4 regions of the Paenibacillus sp. PvR098 genome follow, and region 1 is predicted to be linked to each of the others. Evidence: riboswitches for the same ligand, from Rfam matches in the RefSeq annotation. Region 1 holds a riboswitch; each other region holds the start of a gene.

Region 1 (5,828 bases):
AAGCGACCATGTTCATCTGGGCGCGGATTCCTGACGGGTGGACTTCTCGACAAATTTCCCGGGAAATTCTGTACTCGGCCGGGGTTGTGGTTATTCCAGGCGATGCGTTCGGCAAAGAAGGAGAGGGTTATGTTCGCATAGCCTTGGTCCAAGAGGAAGAGAGGCTTAAAGAGGCAATTCGGCGAATTGGACAATTTTTTAAAACGAAAGGTTTGGCATAGGCGAGGCAGACTGCGCAAACCCTTGGATTAAAGGAACAAGCACCCCCAAAGACCCGATCAAGAGATCAGCTTGAATCGGATGAAGTGGGTGCTTGTTTTTTGCTGTTTCATCGAATCGTTAATGATTGGAGCGATCCATAACGGGTTAATAAATATATGGGATTCACTATAAATTAGCAATTTTTTATATCATACTAGCAGTGGCGTTCCGAAAAGAAGCGATGCGCCTTGTGACGGGATGTGACCATATGCGGAAAATAAAAACAGCGATACTAGGAGCCGGGTTTATCGGACGGGCTCATATCGAAGCGGTCAGACGGCTCGGATATGCCGAAGTTACCGCAATCGTGCAAAGTGGTGAACAAAGAGCAAAAGAAATTGCCGAATCGGTAAACGTTCCAAAAGCATACGGGAGTATAATGGATGTACTTCAGGATAAGGACATTGATGTGATTCACAATTGTACGCCGAATTATCTTCACTATGAGATGAATAAGCAAATCTTACTTCATGGCAAGCATTTGCTCTCGGAGAAGCCTCTAACACTGACCTGCGAGGAAGCGAAGGAATTGTACCATTTGGCTAAGGAAAGAGATTTGGTCACCGGTATCAATTTCAATTATCGTCAGTTCCCGATGGTCCAACATTTGCGAGGCATGGCGCAGGATAATGATTTGGGCGAGATTCGGATCGTTAGAGGGAATTATTTGCAGGATTGGTTGTTGTATGATACGGATTATAACTGGCGGATTGAACCCGAATATGGCGGGCGGGCGCGAGCACTCGGGGATATCGGTTCCCATTTGTTTGATTTGGCGCAGTACGTAACAGGCTTCAAAATTGCGGAAGTAATGGCAGATATATCAACCATTATTCCCAAGCGCTACAAGCAGCGGATAGGACAGACGGCTTTTCAAGAAGGCGGGGCAAACGATGCTGAGCTAGTGGACATCAGCACGGAAGATTATTGCTCTGTCCTGGTCAAATTCGATAATGGCATAAAAGGGGTATTTACGGTTTCTCAAGTGACCGCGGGAAGTAAAAACGCTCTGGATCTCCATTTGGACGGTGCCTTAGCTTCCGGATCATGGAATCAGGAGAGGTCTTCGCGTCTGATGATCGGTTACAGGGACAAGCCGAATGAAACGGTATTTAGAGACCCGACTCTTGTGAAAAAAGAGGCACATCCTTTCCTTCATTATCCTGGCGGTCATGAGGAGGGCTGGCCGGAAAGCCTAAAGAACACGATGGAGAACTTTTATTCAGCAGTAAGAGATCAAACGCCTCTTTCGAATACGATCGCTTCTTTTAAAGACGGCTACCAAAGCATGCTTCTGATTGAAGCGATTCTGAAAAGTGCCGACAGCGGAACCTGGGAAAAGGTAGAGACGGCAGAATAAGAATTGAATAGCAATGTGAGCTTGTGATAACAGCCTATTGACTCCCTCAATAGGCTGTTTTTTTCTTAGTACAGATACAAAGAAAGGGGCAGCACGGTCTGGCTCCCTTTACCAAGGATCATATGGATATCACTGTGTATTTACGAAACAAGGTGGATGTTATAGTATAGATAAGATAAAGATCACATCTACCGGAGAGTGAATTCATGCAATCAGCTAATAAAACGTTAATTATTGATGGTATGGCATTGTTGTTTAGGGCCTTTTATGCCACGTCTTATAGTGGATACATAAGAAAAACGACGGCAGGTGTTCCGACCAATGCTATTTATGGATTTGTTCAGTATTTATTCGATGCGATAAAAGAATATAATCCAACTCATATCATTTGCTGCTGGGATATGGGCAGCAAAACGTTCAGGACTGAATTATTTGATCAATATAAATCCAACCGGATCGCGCCGCCGGAAGAGCTCATTCCACAATTTGACCTAGTAAAAGACGTGGTCACTTCATTGGGTATTCCAAACTTTGGACTTCATCACTACGAAGCGGACGACTGCATCGGTACCCTGTCATTTCTTTTGAGTTCTGAATCGGAAGTTGTCATTTTGACGGGTGACCATGATATGCTTCAATTATTAACGGAGCAAATCTCTGTGGCGATCATGAAAAAAGGCAGAGCTAATTATTGCTTATACACTCCTCAAATGTTATGGGAAGAGAAACAAATTACTCCTGTTCAAATGGTAGATTTAAAAGGTTTGATGGGAGATACCAGTGACAATTATCCTGGAGTCCGTGGAATTGGCGAGAAGACGGCTTTGAAGCTTATACAGGAATTTTCCTCTGTTGAAGAGGTACTTAATAATTTAGATAAGGTTTCCCCATCGGTCAGAAAAAAAATCGAAATTGACCGAGACATGTTGATACTTTCAAAAACATTGGCGACAATCAAAAAAGACACTCCATTGGATTGCAATCTGAATGAATGTGTGTTGAGTATTAAAAGAGAAACAGCCGAAAAGATATTTTTGGACCTTGAATTCGAAAGCCTGTTAAAGTTGATTGGCTAGAAGTTCAATTTACTATAATAATACAAGAGGGGCTGTTCCCAAAGTGGATTTTTCTACTTGAGGAAATGGCCCTTTTGTTCACACAATAATAGAATAAAAATGAAAATTTTTACTAAAAAAAGGAATTTGATTTATGATGTCGAATATTGTTTAATAATATATAGTTTTCTGACAAGTCTTCCTTGAAAAGTCGATAAAGGCACACCCATTGAAAAGTGGGGTCGCAAAGCTACAGGGGCTTCAGTGTGATTACACTATGCCAGCCAGTTACCGAAACCTGGATCAATAATCCTCCAATTTCGGAGGATTTTTTTGGTTTTGGGACGTTTTTTTTGTGTAGCATTCTTTCATCGTCACTCTAAGTAGATGAGTCTGACCATCATTTGTGAAATATCATAGTGATAGAGGAGAGAGTGAAATGTACCTTGGCCGAGTTCCTGGGATGGGATTAGAGGAGATTCAAAACAAAACGTATGAGGAATTGAAAGACCATTACATTAGCCTAAAGGTTGAATTAAAGGTAGCCCGTATTAATTTTGAATTTGAGAGGGCCATGGACCTTAAAGAAGAAATGGAACTCATTTATAAAGCATTATCAAACAAAAAGGAAAAAAAGACCAGTTAATTGTATATTCAAGATGGATTCACACGAAGCAGGTTATAACGCTTCGCGGTATGGAGGACCTATGAAATGAAAAATGAAAGATTGCTTTACATACTGTTTCGATTAATGAAGAAAGAACTAAGTATTTACGAACATTGTATGCGTGTTGGAAAGCTGGCCAAAATATTGGCTTCCCATCTCCATTATAATCAGGAACAAACACGCAGCTTGGTAGTAGGCTGCCTTCTGCATGATATTGGAAAAATTTTTATTCCTACTGATATTTTAAATAAGGATACAGATGCAACGGTAGAAGAGTGGGAAACCATGAAACGTTATCCTGTTCTTGGAGCAAATTTGGCGCATAAAGAAGGAATTCATGATCTTAACATCATTGAAATTATTAAATTTCATCGTGAACGATGGGATGGGGCTGGTTATCCTTATGGCTTACGTGGCGAGTTCATTCCGAATTTCGCGCGAATTTGTTCTATTCTTGAAGTTTTTGATCATATGCTCCAAGATACCCCTCATCGGAAGGGGTTATCCGTTCAAGAGGCCAAACAAGAACTGTGGTATCAGAGCAGGAAGCAATTCGACAAAAATATTGTTCAAGTTTTCCTGAACATTCCTTCACATGATTTGGAAATTTATAATCGTTCTAGCAAATGGAGAAATGAACAGTATGGGTAAGTATTATCCTGATATCCCCTGAAATAATACGGTTATTACATCGTATACATAAACCAGGTAACCGTAAAAAAGAAAAGAAAAAAATAACATATCCTACACCCCTTGTGTCATCTCGAAATTGCGCCCGATGAAACTGTTCATACGCTCAAACAATGGGCCAACCAGCACAATTGCATTACGGTCATCCACGCATAGTATAAGGGCTAGGCGCAAAGTTTTCGTTGTTTTTTTGGTTATAATGGCGGATGCCCGACCCAAGGATATCCTTGGGTCAGGAAACAACGCCCCCGTTCGGCTGATCAATCGTTTGTTTATCTCATTTATTCAGAAATCACGATCATTTGACTTTCGGCTTTCCAATCTACCTTTGCACCAAGTGATTCAGCTACAAAACGCAGCGGAAGTACCATGCTGCCGTTTACAATCTTGGCAGGCGCATCAATTGTAAATTCTTGACCGTTCACAATAGCTGCATTGCTCTCATTTGTTAGTAGAATCGTCGTTTCTCCACGCTGAATTGAGACTTGTTGCGATGCTTCTTCCCATTCCACATTAGCTCCAAGTGATTCTGCAATTGCACGAGCAGGCATCAGTGTAAACCCATTTTCAATAAATGGAAGGACTTCAAATTTGGGCACAACTCCATTTACGAATGTTTTAAGCTCAGTGTTATTGGTTTGTGCAAATACTTTGTTCAACTCTTCAAAGACCAATAGATTTTTCGGGTTAAGTGCAGCTGCGGTCGAAAGATGAGTAATCGCTTCATTAGATTTACCTGCTTTAGCTAACTCTTCACCGAGTTTAAATCGTACAACCGCACTAGTCGGATTTTTCTCTACCGCTTGCTCAAGATAAAGTTGTTTCTCATCTGACTTATCTTGGCGTCCAGCCATTTCTGCCTTTACAATCAAGGAAAGATAGCTTTCCGGTGCTCTAACATCAAGTTGTTTGGCAATCTCCTTGGCATTGTTGAGGTCACCGTTCGCCAGGTATGTTAAAGCTAATTCAACATACAGGTTGTTGTTATCCGGGCTTGCCTTCAATAATTGCTGGAAGTTGGCAATGGTTGAATTGTAATCGATGTTTTGTTTCAACTCGAAGAGGTTCGTCTCAGCCTGCTGTTCTTTTAGATATTGCTCATAAGCAGAAGGATCTATCTTAGAACGGAATTCCTCCACGCTCCATGACAGTTTCATGACTTCTTCGAAGCTGGAATCAAAGGGTTTTTCCGTTATGTCAAAATCAAATCCTTCCTTACCATCCCCCAAACGTGATTCAGAAGAAGTTGCTCCATTATGTGCAGCAGTTGTAGAAAAAGTGTTTTCTCCGGCTTCCGTGCGAGTCTCGGAAGAACCGGATTGAGAAGCTGTGTCATTAGTCGGCGCAGAGCTAGCACCTTTTTCCGAACGAGAGTCGGAAGAACCGGATTGAGAAGCCGTGTCATTCGTTGAAGCAGAGCTAGCGCCTGTTTCTGAACGCGATTCGGAAGAGCTGGATTGAGAAGCTGTGTCGTTCGTGGAAGTAGAGCTAGCGCCTGTTTCTGAACGCGATTCGGAAGAGCTGGATTGAGAAGCTGTGTCGTTCGTCGAAGCAGAGCTAGCACCTGTTTCTGAACGCGATTCGGAAGATCCGGTATGTGAAGCCGTGTCGTTCGCCGAAGCAGAGCTTGCTTCGGTTTCCGTTCCTGACACAGAAGAACCTGCACCGTGTGTCTGTGCAAAACTAGAATGGATTGGTGTAATTAATAGCATGGATGCGATAGATAATGCGGTAATTTTTTGTTTCATTTGTTCATGACCTCCATTTTTATATGTATTATTTAGTTTCATGATTG
Region 2 (5,828 bases), 2.2 Mb from region 1:
TTTTTTTAAGTTTTTATCTACAATAATCCGTTCTTGCTGTTCCTCTTCCTGCCGCAGCTCCTCCGTAATACGGTAGACCTGTTTCGTGTTTTCGAGATGAGACATCATAATGAGAGACGAGATTTCTCCTTCAAAGACGGATGAAATTGCGTCATGCTCTCTAACGTCCGTAAGCTTTTTCTTCCATTCTTCATTCTCGGCTATCAGCTTCTTAAGCTCATCCTCTGATTCGGATATCAATTTCTTATACAACGCATCCACAATCGATTAGCCCCCCCAAGTCGCACAGCCGTTATGCCGTTTGCTTTCCACCGTTTAATCGTTTGTTTCCGGCCAACTGCATCAGCAACTTCATCCTCTCCAGCTCCATACTTGCACGTTCACGATCCCCGAGTCTTTCATAACATACCGCGATTTCCCCTATCAAAACGGGAGTAAATACAGCCGCTGGAAGCATGTTTACGGCCGAACGAAACTGGGCTGCCGCCTCCTGGTAATATCCTCGTGACATTAAGATATAAGCTTGCTCTGCGTGAAGCTTTTGAAGCTGTTCGGGAGATAAACCCCGAGCGGCAGGTACGTTTTCGTGCGCGTAGATAGACAATTTAATGTAGCTTTTCAAATAATTCTCCAGCACTTTATCCAGTGTCAGAAAATGAAGCGCCCGCTCCCGGGCCCGTTTGCCTAAAGAGTTCCTCAATTCAGGATCCTTTAGCAGCACTATGATTTTATCGGCCAGTGCCTCGCTGCGTCCAGGGGTTACGACAAAGCCCGTATCACCCAATGCCTCCCGAATGCCTCCTACGTCAGTTGCAACAACTGGCTTGGCGGTCATCATGCCTTCCACCACTGCGTAAGGGAATGCTTCCGTCATGCTGGACAGGGCAACCACGTCGCCGCTCTGATAAGCCGCCGCCATATTCTGAGTATGTCCCGCAAAAATAATCGTCTCATTCAAATCCAATTTATCCCGCAAGGCGAGGCATTCTTCATAGTATTCCTGCACCGCCACGCTTCCGTGAATCACAAATCGTACATCCGGGATCTGCTGTTTTACCGTAAAAGCAGCTTGAACCAACGTTAATATATCCTTGTTCGGGTCGATACGCGCAACCGTCACAACCGTCGGATGCTCATTTCTCCGAATGGGACCCTCCCGAAAAATCTGTTCGTCCACGCCGTTATAAATGACATTAATTTTACTCGGCTCCACCCCGAGCCTGGACTCCCATCGCGTGTTGTACTCGCATACGGGAGAAACCTGATCCGCAAAGGTGTAATTCAAACTGACAATGGAAGATACTAGCCGTATCAAAAACGTATTTAAAAAAGAGGACAGTCCTCTCTTGGATAATGACAAATATTGTTCCCGGAGATACACGCCATGCTCGGTTAAAAGCAGTGGAGTTTTATGCGCCATTTTGGCCAACACGGCAGGAATACCGCAGAAAGCTGCCGCCGAGGAATGGGATACATGCACTTTGGGAATGGGGTTGTTCAATATGTTGAAAAAACGGTAAATCCAGCCAAGGCTTTGAATCATGCCATAAATATCTGGTTCCGGCAAATGAGTACGGGTATCCTTGCACGCGGACAATATAATGTCCTTGTAGATGTCCCAGGTAATTTCAGCCTTGAAGCTTTCTTTGTATTCGTACTGACTGAAGTATTGATTCAATTCGTAGAGAATTTGACCGAAACGGGTTGGATTTTTTTCCGAGCTGATAATTTCTTTGATCAAATCGGAAAAGAGGGGGATAAACCGTTTTTTAACTACCTGGTGCACCGTTCTTTTTTTGGACAGATAGACTTGAGAGAATGGTATTTTTAGATGCTCACAGGGTTCCTCTGTTCCCCACAAGGGCATTTGGGTTATTTGCGTATTTTGGGGTTTTTCGAATTGAGGGGTAATGAACGGGTCAGCCACCACACTGAAGATGACGTAATCCACCATGCTCAGCTGTTTGACTAATATATCACACCAAGTGCTGACGCCGCCTTGGAAGTAGGGATAAGTTCCTTCCGTTAAAAGCATAACTGTGAGCTTATTTTTCATACCGAACACCGTCCCATGAAAACATTTTTCGTCTAGCGAAAAATGGCCGGTTGCACTAATAGCTCTGTCTGCTCCAAGTGCCCACATAAGGAGTAGACTTCAACGCTTCCATTGCTTGTAATTTTTTCGAAAAATATGACGAAGCACATCTATATACCCATTATCATTGATACAATATGTATCTCACGAAACAAATATTTTGTCAAGTCATCATTTCTTCCCACTTATAGGTCAAAAGAACTATAGATTCTTCCTTAAGACTTATCCTACTTACTCTGTGTAAGCATATTCATATGCAAAATAAGCTGCGTTAGAAGGTTTAAACGCTTGGCTTTTTCTATAACTTCCATCGTAATCAGATCGCCTTCGGCGATCAGCAGCTTACCCTCTTGATCGTGCAAATCCTCACCCGCTCTTTTCCCTGCTATATAGTTCTTCTTTAAAGCTTCAGACTTTGATGACTTGTCCGTATCTTCCTTTTTGATTTGAGAATGAGCTGCAGCAATTTTCCCCGAAGCCTTCTCCACTTCGTTCAGCAGCATGCCCAGCATTTGCTTCTTCTTGTGGATTTCTTGTTCCACAATTGCGATTTCTTGCTCACGGCCCAGCTTTTTTCGTTTGTAGCTCTCATGTAATGCGAGCACGTCCACCTCGTTTTGCCCGTGCAGCAGAAGCACCGATTCTTTCGTTTTCTTTCGGATCAAAACAATATATTCCTCATCCACTTCGGGAAGTTGAAGCCCTCTCTTTAATGTAGCCAGCTTTGCGAGCAATTCACCATTCAGCTGCCTCTCCTCTTCAATATGCTGCTGGAGATATCGGTACTCTTCACCCTTTGGCTTTTCCCACTCGTCTGAACCCATTTCTAGTTCCTCCTTTTTTTATTGCGCTAATACTCCGCTATCGCTTTACGGATCAGGTTCGATGCTTCTTGAAGGACACTTTTCAAGCTTTCCAGACTCTTATATTTTTCGAGCAATAACTGTTCGTGCAGCTTGTCTTCTTCTCGCAATTGCTTAAGCAAGACATATAATTTTTTCGTGTACTCTATCTGGCATACCAACAGCAAAGAGGCAGCTTCTTTTTCATAATCATTCGTTAGATAGAAAGGATATTGCTCTTCGATTTGCCGGATCTCTTCCATCAACGTTCGATTACGTTCTTTCCAGTCTTCTAGCTCGCATTCCAGCCTTGTCTGCTCCGTATCGATATGGTATCCCCCCGGTTTCCTATAAATGAATTCTACATTATGGAACTGCTACATATGTATGCATTCATATAAACAAACAGACCGCCCCAAAGGGACGGCCTGAACAGTCAAGAAATATATATTATTACGTTTGTTTACATCGCCTGATATCCAAGCGATTAGTCCTTACCCGATGATTCCATCGGCAGCCGGACAAAAAACTGGATCCTGCCCTCTTCCGATTGGGAGACGTGGATTTCTCCTCCGTGCAGTCGAACAATCTCCCGGCATACAGCTAGTCCGATGCCGCTTCCAACCTCGGATAAACCCGCCTTATAGAACCGTTCAAATATCCTCTCCAGTGCCTTTTCGTCAAGCGGATTCGCTTCGTTTTCGAAGATGATTTCAAGAATCGCCCCAACCATGCGATAGGATAGGCTAATCCTACGGCCGGGAAGTGTAAATTTGAGAGAATTGGATATCAAATTATCGATCAATCGTTCGATCAAAAACAAGTCCGCCCTCACGACAAGCACGTCCCCCTCGAACAGCTCATCGAGCGGCTTGTGCGACCATTGGAACCCGCTTCCCCGAATAACAGGTTCCGTTCGTTTATACAAAAATCGCATCAGATCGATAGCTTTAACGAATACGGGTGAAAAGCGCATCTCTCTTTCTTGAAAACTGGCGAGGTCGTTTAGATTTTGTGCCAGCTTGATCGCCCATTCTGACTGCTGCTCAATCACCACTAGATCAGCCGTGCCCTCCGGAGACACGTAAGCCGCCAGCTGCTTCGCCCGACGGCGAATAAGAGCGATTGGCGCTCTCAAATCATGGGCGATATTGTGCATAAGACGAGAGTTGGCCTGGTGCGATTCAGTCAACTGCCTCGTGCGCTCCGATACCTTTCGCTCAAGCTCTTCATTGGAGGCCGCCAGCCGCAGAGTCAAAGCATCCGACTCCTGCTTTAAAGCTACGTAGCGTCTGATGGTTACTCCCATTTGGGACAGCAAATAAACGAAAAAGCCAGCGTAAACCAGTTCTTCGGACGTCAGCGGCACGGCCAAATAATAAAATGTATCGTTTACGAGAGAAAGCAGAGCAATCGCAAGTGCAATCAGTCCAGAACGCGCCCCCATGCGCCCATGCCGAATGGCTATCGGATAAACAAAGCACAGTACGAAGAGTACAGCGCAGGCTGCCACGGCCGCATGCATGACCATCCATTGAGTAAAAAACGAGCTTGGGGTGGCTAGAACCACCATCGCAAAGGCAACTTCGAGCCCGCGAATCGAGTTGATCATCAGACGTGAATATTCTTGAGGATACATGGCTCGAAAGTAATGGGAAAATGATAATATGGCGGCGATTTCAATCAGGTATTCCAGCTTCACCTGCCAAGCCCAGCTTAAGCCGGGAAACCAGGCAGCCACAAGCACCTCTCCAAGAAAAAACATACGGAGGGCGAAACAGATCGACAATGCCCCCAGGAACAAAGTCGAGCGTTCGGGAAGATACAGCCATGCAAAAGCGAGATAAAACACTCCCATCATAAGCAGTGCACCGCTACTAGCATACTCTCGCATCATCTCGCGTTGAAGGGACGACTCCAGTGCCGTCTCGCCCCCAATGGAAAGCCCTTTCCAGATCCCGCCTTTTCGTTGAGCAAAATTGGAGACCTGGATATCAATCTGCAGCTCTCGCTCTGAGGTAACAAAATGAACTCGCTCCACGGTTTCCTTGGGAATAGACGAGTCGCTGCTTTTTCCTACAGTACCAACCGTTCTCAGCTTTTTTCCATTCACCCACAACGTGTAAGAGGAAGCTACGGGCTCGATCAGCAAGCCGAGAGTTGTTCCGACGTCTTCCGGATGCAGCGTGATACGAAGTCGGTACGTACCGAAGCCAGTGCCTCCATTCAAACCGGGTAAGGAATGCAGGGATTCCCAGCTCTGCGGTACTTCTACAAACACTGCCTCCATCATCGGGATCGGTTCGTCCGGCTCGATCAGTCGTCCTGGCACAAAAGTCCATTGGCCCTGGAGAGGAATCAACCGATTATCTGAGGAAAGAGACATGGAGCTGAAATCAGCGTTTCCCTCTTCAATAGCCAGCAAGGGTTCATCGGTGGTAGGTGAACATCCTGCCAGTAAGATTAGGCAAACCGCCATGACTACAAGTATTCCTCTCAACCTTCCACCTCTTGGAAACTACATTTTTTATATTGGGACAGGCAATTCAATATACATCTGGCTGAAATAGGTGGTACAATAAATATACTTAATTGGAAAGAGGAGGGACATTGTCCAGACATCGGTCGAGGACTTGTCATATGCCGAATAAAGCAAAAATACTGCTGGCAGAAGATCAACAATTAATGCTTGATAGTGTACAGCAGCTGTTGAAAGCAAACCCGCGTTACACCATTCTTGCCGCCGTCGCAAACGGCCGGCAGGCTCTCCAGTATCTCGAAACCCATACGGAACGGCCTGACCTGTGTTTATTGGATATCCAAATGCCCGAACTCGACGGGATTGACTGTGCCAGGTTCATTAGAGAACGTTACCCATCCGTCAAAATAGC
Region 3 (5,828 bases), 2.3 Mb from region 1:
GTGAACAAGAATCGGTAAGGGCGTTTTATGACACGTTGAAAAAGCAAGGCGTTAGCTGCAGTGTCCGACTTGAACACGGGACCGATATTGATGCCGCTTGTGGACAGTTAAGAAGCAAACAAATCCAAGTAGGGTAAATAACTTGGGATAGAGTACATGCGTATCCGTTCATTTGGGTACGCATTTTTTTGCCGATAGAGCGCTATACCGAATTATCAGTAACAACCAGCTTTAACTTCAAACGAACATTGGAGCAGCGGCGAGTACTTTATGTTACAATGGGCTGTAGATCACGATGAGGAGATGACTACACATGAGCGAACAAATCAATGAGAAAGAGCTTGTAGAATACATAGCAAGCAAAACGAACGTGGACTCCAAAAAAATTATGCTAGTGTTAAAGCATGAACAGAAATTTATCAACAGTGCGAAAGAGAACACCAAGGGAGAGGTAGAAATTGATAGCGACGAGCTCGTCGATTACGTAATGAGCCAGTCCGATGTCCAATTAGATGAACTGACCGTTGAAGCGATTTTGGACGCCGAGATGGACTACTTGATGGACAAAGGCATGGCGGGTTATGAGGATTAGCCGTATCTAAGGCCGCATAACTCCTATATAAGTAAAAGCCGATTCCCAAGTGATAGAGAAAGGGGATCGGCTTTTTCGTATGTATATGGTTTCAACAGGAAAAAGCAGGTTGCCTGAGCAACCTGCTTTTGCTTAGTAGAGGATAAGACTGCTGCTTACGGCGTCAGTTCTGGCGCCTTACGGTGATGCGTGTTCTGTTCAAAAGAATAGGCTAGTTTGAGCAGTGTCGCTTCACTGAAAGCCCGGCCGAAGAAATCCACACCGACTGGCAGTCCTTCAGAAGTAAATCCTGCCGGAACGGTTACCGTTGGCCAGAAGGTAAAGGTGCTGAGCTTAAAGCCTTCACCGATCGACTGGTATTCTTTCATTTGAGTTGGATCAATTTTGACTGGCGGATTAGCTGACGTAGGAAAGATAAGTGCGTCAAGCTGGTTGTCCGCCATCATTTTCAGGACGGCATTTTGCGCATACTTCGTTCTGTAAAGCAAGATATCTTTGTACTCTACCGAATCCAACGACTCGCGGCTGTTACGCTGCTTGAGCATGCCTTCGTTGGAAGGATGGAAGTTACCGTCTTTGATGATTTCATCCAAGGAGCTGTAAGGAGCGCCTTCGCCGAGCGATTTTAAGTAGTTGTTGAAGTCGAATTTAAATTCCCAAGCGCTCAAGCTGCCGTACTTGTTGATTTCGGCAAAATTCGGAATGGTCACGTTGTCTACAATAACGGCTCCGGCTTTCTTCATATCCTCGATCGCTTGGTTCATGACCTTGTTGACTTCCGGATTCGTACCGAACACTTCGCGGACTACACCGATACGGGAGCCTTTCAGACCTTCCTTGTCTAGGTATGCTGTGTAATCAACAGGTACTTGGCCAACGCTCTTTGCTGTCGAAACGTCTTTCGGATCATATCCAACAGTTGCGTTCAGAATCAGAGCAACATCCTCTACGGAACGGGCCATCGGACCGCCTGTATCTTGCGCGTTGGCAAGCGGCGTAATGCCGTCAACACTTGAAAGTCCAACGGTTGGACGAACGCCTACGAGACTATTGAACGAAGATGGAACACGTACGGAACCTCCTGTGTCAGTCCCCAAACCTACTGCAGCAAAATTGGCTGCAATTGCTGCGCCTGTGCCGCCGCTGGAACCACCCGGTACGCGGGTGAGGTCATACGGGTTTAAGGTCTGACCGCCTAGAGAGCTGACCGTCGTATACCCGAACGCGAATTCGTGGAGATTGGACTTGGCCAGAATAATCGCACCGGCATCCTTCAGTTTTTTCACTTGGGTAGCGTCGTCAGGAGCCATAGCGTCTTCCAAGCATTTACACCCGGAAGTAGTGGGCATGTCGACTGTATCGATATTATCCTTCACGATGACCGGGATGCCGTGCAGTGGGCCTCGTGGTCCTTTCTCGGCACGTTCCTTGTCAAGCTGATTCGCTATTTCAATCGCCTGAGGATTCAACGTAAGAATAGAATTCAACGCGGGTCCTTGGTTATCATACTTTTCAATCCGGTTCAAGTATTGCTGAACAAGCTCCTTGGATGTTAGTCGGCCTGATTCCATCGCCTTCTGCATATCCGTAATGGTAGCTTCGGGAAGCGTGAAAGGCAATAAGTGACTGTACACTCGGTTGGCGAGTACGGCTGCGTCCCCGTAAGTGAGCGGTTTGCCGTATCCGAACGATTCGGACGATACGCCGTTCATCAGTCCCGCTTGTCTGACGTTCAAAATCGAAGCCGCATAAGGACTGTTAGCAGGAACATCGGTGTAAACAAATGTTTTCGCATAAGGAGTTTTAATGATTTGATTCAGCACGGAAGCGGATTTTTCACGGGTGAGCGCTCCGTCGGTTTTTGGAGCAGCAACGTCCACAGAGGTTCCGGCGGCTTTGCCTGCGGCATGAAGAGCGTCGATGAAATCTTTCTCCACTACGGAAGAATTGAGCTTGGAGGTTTCCTTGAATACCTCCGGGAGCCAGCTTTGGGCAACGGCTATCGTTACTTCGGAAGACGGGTGAGAAGCGACCTGGATCGGATTAGCTGCAGGAGCAGCATACGCGGCTACAGGAACAAGTGCCAGGGTCGCAGCGGTATAAGTCGATATAAGTGCGTACTTCAATGGTTTCATACTCTACCTCCGTTTATGTAATGTTTATTGACAAAATCCGATTATAGTAGCTTACAAAAGAAATGTAAATAAACAACCAGAAAATTTTGTCGAAATTCATAACATAATTTGTATAAGCGGCCCAAATAAGTCTAATAATCGACAAAAAAATATATTGATTGACAAAATTGATCAAATTAATGTAATTTAATAAGATTGAAATTTGATTCAAAAGACCTAAAACATAATATTTCCTAGTGATAATGGCAAACTTATCCGAAAGGTGAGGGCGCAAAGCTGCGGGTCTAATGCGAAAGCGATGACAGCCGGGTTACCAAAAGGGGTAATAAAGGACCCTGTGTGGTCCTTTTTTTTATTTTTATATTGATGGGAGGCGCATGTTATAAGTTGCCAGATCGTTCACTATCATTGGCAGCTTCATTTGCAAAATAGATATAGTTAAACAGATAAGGTGTAACCAATTCAGAGATCATAAAAATGCCGGAAATGTTGTAGATGGTTGCTTTGCATTAAATATTAACTAACATGGGGGAACAAATGTATGATGAAGATGACAGTCAAAAATCGCCTAATGATTGCTTTTCTTGCGATTTTAATCTTACCATGCTCTGCTATCGGATGGTTTTCTTACCAGGAGGCAAAGAACCAAGTAAGCCAACAAATAGAGCTAAATGCCTATCAAAGTGTTGAAGTTACGAACAATCAAATTAAAGATATCATGGCTTCAAGTCTATCTGATGTCGATTACTTGGCAACTAAACTTGGTGTAAATTCATCTTATCCAGAGATTAGACAAGAATTGGAAACCTTCTTGACAGTGAACCCTGAATTTGAAAACGTACATTTCGCAACCAATACGAAGTTGATGTTTACCTTACCTGAGCTAAAGCTACCCGCGGACTTTGACCCTACGGTACGTCCGTGGTGGATCAAAGCTGTGGGTAGTGCAGGGAAGGCAGTCGTGAACGATGCCATTGCCTCGGCGGATGGGTCGGGTAATGTAGTGGTTATTCAATCAAAAACATCCAGCGATGGCGGAGGTGTTGTAGGCGCGACTTTGAAGCTATCCAAAATGGCTGAACAAGTGAGGAATACCAAAGTTGGGCAAAAGGGCTATGTTGCTATTATGGACAAGGATCGCAAATTCGTTATACACCCGACGGGAAAGCCGGGAACGAAAAGCGAAGATCCATTTATTGAAAAGTTTTACGAAAAAGACAGCGGTATTGTTGAGTATATGTTTAATGGACACCCAAGAAAGTCTATATTTGCCACTAACCCGGAAACCGGTTGGAAAATTATTGGTGTCATTGATGTTACAGAACTTTCGAGTTCCACCCAAGGCATCCTCAATACGACCATCGCCGTCATTGCCATCGCTATTGTGATCGGTATCCTGCTTGTATTTTGGATCGTGCGCTCCATTACTAGGCCGCTTAAAGAATTGATGAGTTCTACGGGGAAAATCGCGGGTGGAGATTTGAGCGAGGAAATCGTTATACGTTCCAAGGATGAACTCGGGGAGTTATCAAACTCCGTCAATCAAATGAGGATCAACCTTCGCCATCTAATTGGGCAAGTCGGTATAAATACGGATCATGTTGCCTCAACTTCGGAACAGTTATCGGCGAGCGCAGAACAGACTAGCAGAGCGACTGAACAAATTTCAATCTCGATTCAAGAGGTCGCGTTAGGCACGGAGAAGCAAGTTTCCAGTGCAACTGAAGCAACTGAAGCAGCTGCAGAAATCTCAAGAGGAATGAATCAGGCGGCATCGTCTATTCAAAACGTTGCAGATTTAACGAGCACTGCGAGCAATAAAGCAAACACTGGAAACACAGTCGTTAGGCAAACGGTTGAGCAAATGAATTTGGTACAACAGTCGGTCAGTCAAACGGCGGGTGTGGTTAACACACTAGGCGAAAAATCCAAGGAAATTGGGCATATCGTTGAATTAATCAAACAAATTGCCAATCAAACGAACTTGTTAGCTCTAAATGCCGCGATTGAAGCTGCACGGGCTGGGGAACATGGGCGAGGGTTTGCTGTAGTAGCTGACGAAGTACGGAAATTAGCTGAGCAATCGGGTGATGCAGCGGCTCAAATTCGTGAACTCATCCAAGAGATTCAAACGGAAGCGGATAAAGCGGTTGAGTCTATGAATGATGGTACATCCATTGTCCAAGAAGGTATTAAGATGGTTCATTTAACTGGTGAAACCTTCGGAGACATTGTAAATTCAATCGAACGGTTGGCTGCCGAATCCCAAGAGGTTTCTTCTATTGTAGAACAAGTTAATGTAAGCTCGCAAAGCATGGTGGAAATGATGGAAGCTGTAGCTAATATTGCCGAACAATCCGCAGGCAATACACAGAACGTCGCTGCATCCGCAGAAGAACAAAATGCCTCTATGGAGGAGGTAGCATCTTCAGCGGAAGCTTTAAGTATGATGGCGCAAGAGCTGCAAGATGTTATAAGTAAATTCAAAGTGTAGAACAAACGGGAATAGGGGTGGGGTGATAAAGCGGTTGAAACCCGACGCACATCCCCCCAATGCCCAAACCGTTTGCAATTAAGGACCGTCCGGTGTTTTTTCTGTACGGTTTTTTGAATAAGTAAAAGCCGATTCCCAAGCATAGAGAAAGGGGATCGGCTTTTTTCTGTATGTTTATAACTCTTTCATAAGCTCCTTCAGCTCGGCGATGCTGCGAGGAGGGGGGCTTTCCACGCGAACTTTCGCGGGTAAACTCGACCAGACTTGCAGCAGCATGGGCGGTTCCAGACCGAGCGAAATCATCAAGTCCTCCTGTTTAAACACGTCGTAGGGTATGCCTTCCAGCAGGCATTTCCCATGATCCATCACCAGGATCCAGTCCGCCCAAGCATAGGCCAAATTCATATCGTGCGTAGCCATGACGACGGTGGTGCCGCTCTCATGAATCCGGTTTAATTCCTTCATGAGCTGCCGCTCGGACAAGCGGTCCAGATAAGCAGTCGGTTCATCCAGCAGGAGCAGCTCCGGCTCAAGGACCATCACTCCGGCAAGGGCAACCCGTTTTTTTTGGCCGAGGCTCAAGTGATGAATGGGTGTGTTGGCTACA
Region 4 (5,828 bases), 520 kb from region 1:
GTTACCAACGTATTATGCAATAACGCTTGCGGGTGCATAAATGCAATGATTTGCTCTAAAAGCTCCTTGATATTGGTTTCCTTGACCATCTGGACTTGCGGTTTGCCTAAATAGAGCAGTTCGTTGGTGATGGTCTCAATCCGATCCAGTTCCTCATACATGATGTCTAAAAAAGAGGGCTTAAACGTTTCTTTCTTCATTAATTGAATGAACCCTTTCAGTGACGTTAAAGGATTGCGGATTTCATGGGCAATACCCGCCGCGAGCTCGCCAACCATGGATAGCTTCTCGGTTTCTCGTATGAGTTCTTCTGTTTGTTTTCGTTCCGTAACATCCCTGCTAATCACAACGACCTTATCTATTTCACCTTTGATGCCAAGCACCGGCATGTAATGGGATTCAATCCAAACCCAATGACCGCTTTCATGCAGGTATCGGCATTCCGCTCGGGCCGCTTTTTTCTCTATGACGAGTTCCGTCCAAAGTTGAATCAGCTGAGGATAATCTTCTGGGTGTATCATTTCTTTGATCCCTTTTCCTATAAATTGTTCTGTTCTTAAACCGATGACCGGCAGATAAGAGGGAGAAAGATACACTGCGTTTCCCTCCACGCTCAGAACAGCAATTAAGTCCGAGGAATTTTCCGCAATCAACCGATAATTGGCCTCGCTGTGTTCTAACCTTTCTTTTGATTGGCGAAGTTCTTCCATAACTTTGTAAGATTGCCTAAGGGATTCTATAAAATGATAGGAGAAAATCGAACCCAAAATAAAAGCAACCGCAAAGTGTAAAAGTTCAGGATCAAACAAACTGGAGTAAGCTCCGAGGTACCATAAATAAGCATAAACTTCTATCATGACCGCTAAGGTGATCGTGTACCATTGCTTAGATCTTGGGATTTGTGACTTCATAATAATTTGAGTGATGGTTATCGTGCACATGAGACTCATTAGAAAAGCTACCGGAGAAGAATCGGTAAACATGAGAATACGAAATATAAAAAGCAGCAGGGAGGAAACCAGCGTAGGGATCCAACCCCCATAAAATAAAGCGAGAACAACGACGATTTGCCGCAGATCTGCAACATTGCCGTTGAGCGCCTTGCCAATATACATTAAACAAACGCCGATGACCCCGTAAAAAAAACCGATGATCAGTTTATCTGAGAGCGGAGAAAACCAATTCAAAGGCTTTCTGCGATTGGTAATATACCGTGAAATGAGAAAAAGGGAAGAAAGAAGCAAACTTATATAAATAATTAATTGTAGAACCACACTATTACCCTCCTAATGGTGTATGACAAAATGATGTATGAGCAACGGTAGAAAATTTAATATTTTTCCGATTTGAGATGTTGATAGCTTAGCTGTGTTGTGTATTTATTATATTACAGTATGAACAAGGACAAAATACCTAAAAATAAAGCCTACCCGCTCGAATTGGTATTGCGGCATACGCATAAAGCAATGTGAGCCCTAATGTCATAGTGGAATCAATAAAAAATATGTCTGTATTTTCCTGCTACGAGCCTTACTATGGACGGATAAGGAGAAAATGCCGGAAAGTGTTCATATGTATGTGATGTCGGGGATTTAATCATTCGTTCCTGAATTGCTACTTGATATTAGTAACACCAGCATGTTACTATGAGTTAGTCAATTTGTCGAAAATTGTCATTTTACCAATTGAAAAAGGCAAACCTGTCGAAAGGCAGGGACGCAAAGCCACGGGTCTAAAGTTTCATGCTATGGCAGCCGGGCCGTCAATGGGGGAAAAAGAGACTGCCCCGTTTTTTATAATGGGGACAGTTTCTTTTTTTATTAGGTATCAAAATCAGGGAGGTAATGCCGAGCGCGCTTAACGGAACTTCTGGAAACAAAGGTAGTATACAGTGTACAACTCAGAGGGGGAACACACAAGCATGTTGAAAATGAGCATTAAGTACCGACTAATGATCGCGTTTCTAGTGATTTTAATTTTGCCATGCAGCGCCATCGGATGGTCTTCATATCAGAATGCAAAGAGCCAGATTACCGAGCAAATTGAGCAAAATGCAAGCATCAGCGTTGATTTTACGAACAATCAAATTAAGGATATTATGGCCTCAAGCTTATCAAATATCGATTATTTGGGGAAAAATCTTAATGCTGATTTATCGGCTCCGGAGATCCGAAAAGTATTTGAAACATTTTTGGAGATAAACGCTGAATTTGAAAATGTACATTTTGCAACGCATAACCGTGCAATGTATACATTGCCTGAATTAAAGCTGGCCGCAGACTTTGATCCTTCCAAACGGCCGTGGTTTATTAAGGCCATGGAAAGTAAGGGGAAAGCTGTCGTTAATGATGCCATCGCCTCCGCGGACGGGTCAGGTAATGTAGTGGTAATCCAATCGAAAACATCCGATGATGGTTCTGGGATTGTGGGCGCGACATTGAAGCTATCAAAAATGGCTGAACAAGTGAAAAACATCAAGGTAGGCCAAAAGGGCTATGTCATTATTATGGACAAAGACCAAAAAATCATTATCCATCCGACGGAAAAACCAGGCTCCAAAAGCGAATCCGAATCGACCGCAAAGTTTTACGAGAAAGCCTCTGGAACGGTTGACGTTAATTTTAATGGTGAGCAGAAGAAGGCGGTATTCGTAACTAATCCGGACACCGGATGGAAAATTATTGGAATTGTTGATGTTTCGGAGATCACGGAAGCGACCCGAGGCATTTTCCTTACGACCATCGCAGTTATTGCTGTAGCTATGGCACTTGGAATCTTGCTCGTATTCTGGATTGTCCGTTCCATAACTACGCCTCTAAGAGAATTAATGAATTCGACTGAAGAAATCGCAGACGGAAATCTGACCGAGGAAATCGTAATTCGTTCCAACGATGAATTAGGGCAGCTATCTGTCTCCGTTAACCAGATGGTACATAAATTACGAGGTTTAATCGGGGGAGTGATAGATTCCTCTGAAAGAGTCACTGCCGCATCGGAACAAATTTCTGCAACGACGCAAGAGATTGCCGGCGGAAACGCATCACAGGCAGAAGCCGCGCAGAACATGCAGGAGCTGTTCAACGAATTGTCCGTGGCAATCAATTCCGTTGCAGAAAGCGCAGAGGAAGCGGCTGAAATGGCTTCTAAAACGACAGGCATCGCGCATGAAGGCGGAGATATAGTCAAAAAATCCATAACCGGCATGACCCAGGTCAGCTCGCAAATGACACGACTTGAGGAAGACTCCAATAAAATCGGGGATATTATCGAAGTCATTGACGACATCGCGGAGCAAACCAATCTGCTCGCCCTTAACGCAGCCATCGAAGCCGCACGCGCCGGAGAACAAGGCAGAGGATTTGCAGTGGTCGCGGATGAGGTTAGAAAGCTCGCCGAACGCAGTGGTGATGCAACCAAGCAAATTACAGCTATTATTAAAGGGATGCAGGAAAACACTCGTAAGAGTGTAATGGCTGTTTCTGAAGGCGTGAATCATTCCGAAGAGACAGGGAAAGCCTTTGAAAGAATTATTGAAATGATTAACGAAACGGAACGTAAAGTAGGCGAAATTGCGGTTGCGTGTGAAGAGCAGGCTGCCCAGTCCAACGAGGTGATGCATTCGATTGAAAACATCTCATCCGCAACTGAGCAGGCGGCTGCGGCATCAGAGGAAACGGCGGCGACTGCACAATCACTCTCGCAGCTTGCCGAAGGCTTGAATGAGTCTGTATCTATCTTCAAAATTAAATAAATAACATTGCGTATGGTTATTCCGCCATTGAACGCATATAGTTATCACCGCTTCCTATTGCCATAGTAGGGTTCCTCCTTGGTGACTTTAGCAATTACCAAGGAGGAATCCTATTTTTTGTTGTAAAGAGCTAGCGATAAGAGATTTCAAAGAAAAGTTGGTAAGTGGACTAAAATTAAATAGAAGTAAAAAAGGAGACCTCAGCCGGGTCTCTTTTTTCTTGGCTTACATTTCGGATGTTCCCTTGTATAAGAGGAAGGTAAATGGAAGTCCTGCTTCGTGAGTATCTAGGTCGTACCGTCGAAATCATATACGCCTTGACCGTGAAAACAAAATCATATGAATTCTAAATTATTTTTTAGGAGAAAAGCGTGATAATCACCGTCTCAGCTAAATAGAATACATACTGTTTGGTTAATATTTCCAACACGAAATAAATTGAAGAGAAGGGATGTAAAGCAAATGGCGGACGATATCCATTATGGGAGAATACCTGCTCAAGGAAAGACCAAGGGGAAGATCGGGGTGTTGGTCGAGTCCCATTATGATGAGACCGAGTTTCGGGCGTTTAATGAATATTTTCCTAAGAACGGTTATTCAGTCGATTATATCAGCCATTTGTGGGGGAAAGAATATCTGGACTTTGTGGGCAACGATGGTACAAGCTGTGTCAGGGTGGACGTGGAGGTATCCGACATCCGTACGGAGGATTACTGCGGTATTGTGCTGATCGGTGGTTACGCTATGGACCGGCTGAGATATGAGGCGAATCCGAAGCAAGGTCAGCTCAATCAAGCGCCGGCGGTTCAATTTCTGAGGGCGGCGGTTGAAGCATTGAACCGGGGACAGGTGAAAATCGGAACCATTTGCCACAGCCTCTGGCTCTTCTGTGCAGATCCGCAGCTGCTTGCCGGCCGAAAAGTGACCTGTGCGCATAATGTCATATCGGATGTACAAAATGCAGGGGCAGAGGTTGTTTTCGAGGGAGATCAGACCCAAGAGCTGGTCATTGACGGTAATTTAATCACCGGGAAGCATCCAGAAGTAGTTGAAACCTTTGTCCGTGTATTTTTAGAAGAAATAGAGAAAGCCGTGAACCGTAATCCACTTCCGGAGGAATGTCATCAAGAAAAGAGTCAATGACTACCTCGGCCTAACCGCAGATTACTCCAGGCGGGGTCGGGTATCCAACCCGCTGCCGGCCAGAATGATCGAAGACGGTATACAGTTTGCCGGGTTGAAGAATGCGGTACTTCCGCCGGTCAATGCGTCCTACGTTCGAGCAGATCGAACGGGAAAACAAAGAGTGGTGGCCGACCCACTGCGAAGCGCTTAGACAGGGGCGGGCGGATATTTTAACCGCTGATAATCGGGAGGACTTAGGCCGCAAACTCGTGTTTATGTCCAACAATGAGGTGAAACATTAGATGGCGTTCACAATTGATACGTATGTTGGAAGCTTATCGGTATACGCAGGAAGACCTCACCCGCTAGGGGCTACCCCGGATCAGAACGGCGTCAATTTTTCTTTGTTTTCCAGTCATGCCACTAGCGTAGAGCTTCTCTTATTCGAAGGCCCCCAGTCCGTCGAACCGTTCTTAACGGTTCCTTTCTATCCTATTGAAAACAAAACCTTTCATTTCTGGCATCTCTATATAAAAGGCGCAAAGCCCGGGATGTATTACGCTTATCGGGTGGACGGTCCTTTTGATCCGAAGCAGGGTCAGCGCTTCAATAAAAACAAAGTATTGATAGACCCTTATGCCAAAGGCAACAGCAACGTGCTGTGGAACCGGGTCGATGCATGCACGCCGGAGGATAACCTGACGACCTCCATGCGCAGCGCGATCATCGATGTTGCGGATTATGATTGGGAAGGCGATAAGCCCATCAACCGCCCGATGAGCGAAACGGTCATTTATGAAATGCATCCAGGCGGGTTTACAAAATCCCCTACTTCAGAGGTAGACCATCCGGGTTCATTTCGGGGCATTATTGAGAAAATCCCTTATTTAAAAGACCTGGGCATTACGGCAGTAGAACTGATGCCCGTGTTCGAATTCGACGACAAAGAAGT

The links. A riboswitch is a leader RNA that binds a small molecule or an ion and turns the genes downstream of it on or off. The one in region 1 is predicted to bind cyclic di-GMP.
Region 2: it holds a riboswitch for cyclic di-GMP, as region 1 does, so the genes downstream of both, pelF (GT4 family glycosyltransferase PelF) here and JOE45_RS21890 (hypothetical protein) in region 1, are expected to answer to the same signal.
Region 3: it holds a riboswitch for cyclic di-GMP, as region 1 does, so the genes downstream of both, JOE45_RS10800 (methyl-accepting chemotaxis protein) here and JOE45_RS21890 (hypothetical protein) in region 1, are expected to answer to the same signal.
Region 4: it holds a riboswitch for cyclic di-GMP, as region 1 does, so the genes downstream of both, JOE45_RS19175 (methyl-accepting chemotaxis protein) here and JOE45_RS21890 (hypothetical protein) in region 1, are expected to answer to the same signal.

The regions. Positions count from the first base shown of each region.
Region 1 covers NZ_JAFIBU010000001.1:4,407,272-4,413,099, forward strand. The annotation lists gene JOE45_RS21875 (aminotransferase class I/II-fold pyridoxal phosphate-dependent enzyme) at 1-221, shown strand, start outside; gene JOE45_RS21880 (Gfo/Idh/MocA family protein) at 470-1,621, shown strand; gene JOE45_RS21885 (5'-3' exonuclease) at 1,828-2,697, shown strand; cyclic di-GMP riboswitch class I at 2,886-2,972, shown strand; gene JOE45_RS21890 (hypothetical protein) at 3,116-3,322, shown strand; gene JOE45_RS21895 (HD-GYP domain-containing protein) at 3,389-3,994, shown strand; gene JOE45_RS21900 (copper amine oxidase N-terminal domain-containing protein) at 4,315-5,781, opposite strand.
Region 2 covers NZ_JAFIBU010000001.1:2,213,796-2,219,623, forward strand. The annotation lists gene JOE45_RS11040 (hypothetical protein) at 1-261, opposite strand, end outside; gene pelF (GT4 family glycosyltransferase PelF) at 293-2,056, opposite strand; cyclic di-GMP riboswitch class II at 2,092-2,175, opposite strand; gene JOE45_RS11050 (hypothetical protein) at 2,323-2,919, opposite strand; gene JOE45_RS11055 (hypothetical protein) at 2,946-3,203, opposite strand; gene JOE45_RS11060 (sensor histidine kinase) at 3,425-5,437, opposite strand; gene JOE45_RS11065 (response regulator transcription factor) at 5,578-5,828, shown strand, end outside.
Region 3 covers NZ_JAFIBU010000001.1:2,155,870-2,161,697, reverse strand. The annotation lists gene rlmN (dual-specificity RNA methyltransferase RlmN) at 1-137, shown strand, start outside; gene JOE45_RS10810 (hypothetical protein) at 314-592, shown strand; gene JOE45_RS10805 (amidase family protein) at 748-2,727, opposite strand; cyclic di-GMP riboswitch class I at 2,962-3,045, shown strand; gene JOE45_RS10800 (methyl-accepting chemotaxis protein) at 3,269-5,221, shown strand; gene JOE45_RS10795 (energy-coupling factor ABC transporter ATP-binding protein) at 5,396-5,828, opposite strand, start outside.
Region 4 covers NZ_JAFIBU010000001.1:3,883,101-3,888,928, forward strand. The annotation lists gene JOE45_RS19170 (ATP-binding protein) at 1-1,274, opposite strand, end outside; cyclic di-GMP riboswitch class I at 1,684-1,767, shown strand; partial or broken gene JOE45_RS19175 (methyl-accepting chemotaxis protein) at 2,039-3,751, shown strand; gene JOE45_RS19180 (DJ-1/PfpI family protein) at 4,214-4,894, shown strand; gene glgX (glycogen debranching protein GlgX) at 5,179-5,828, shown strand, end outside.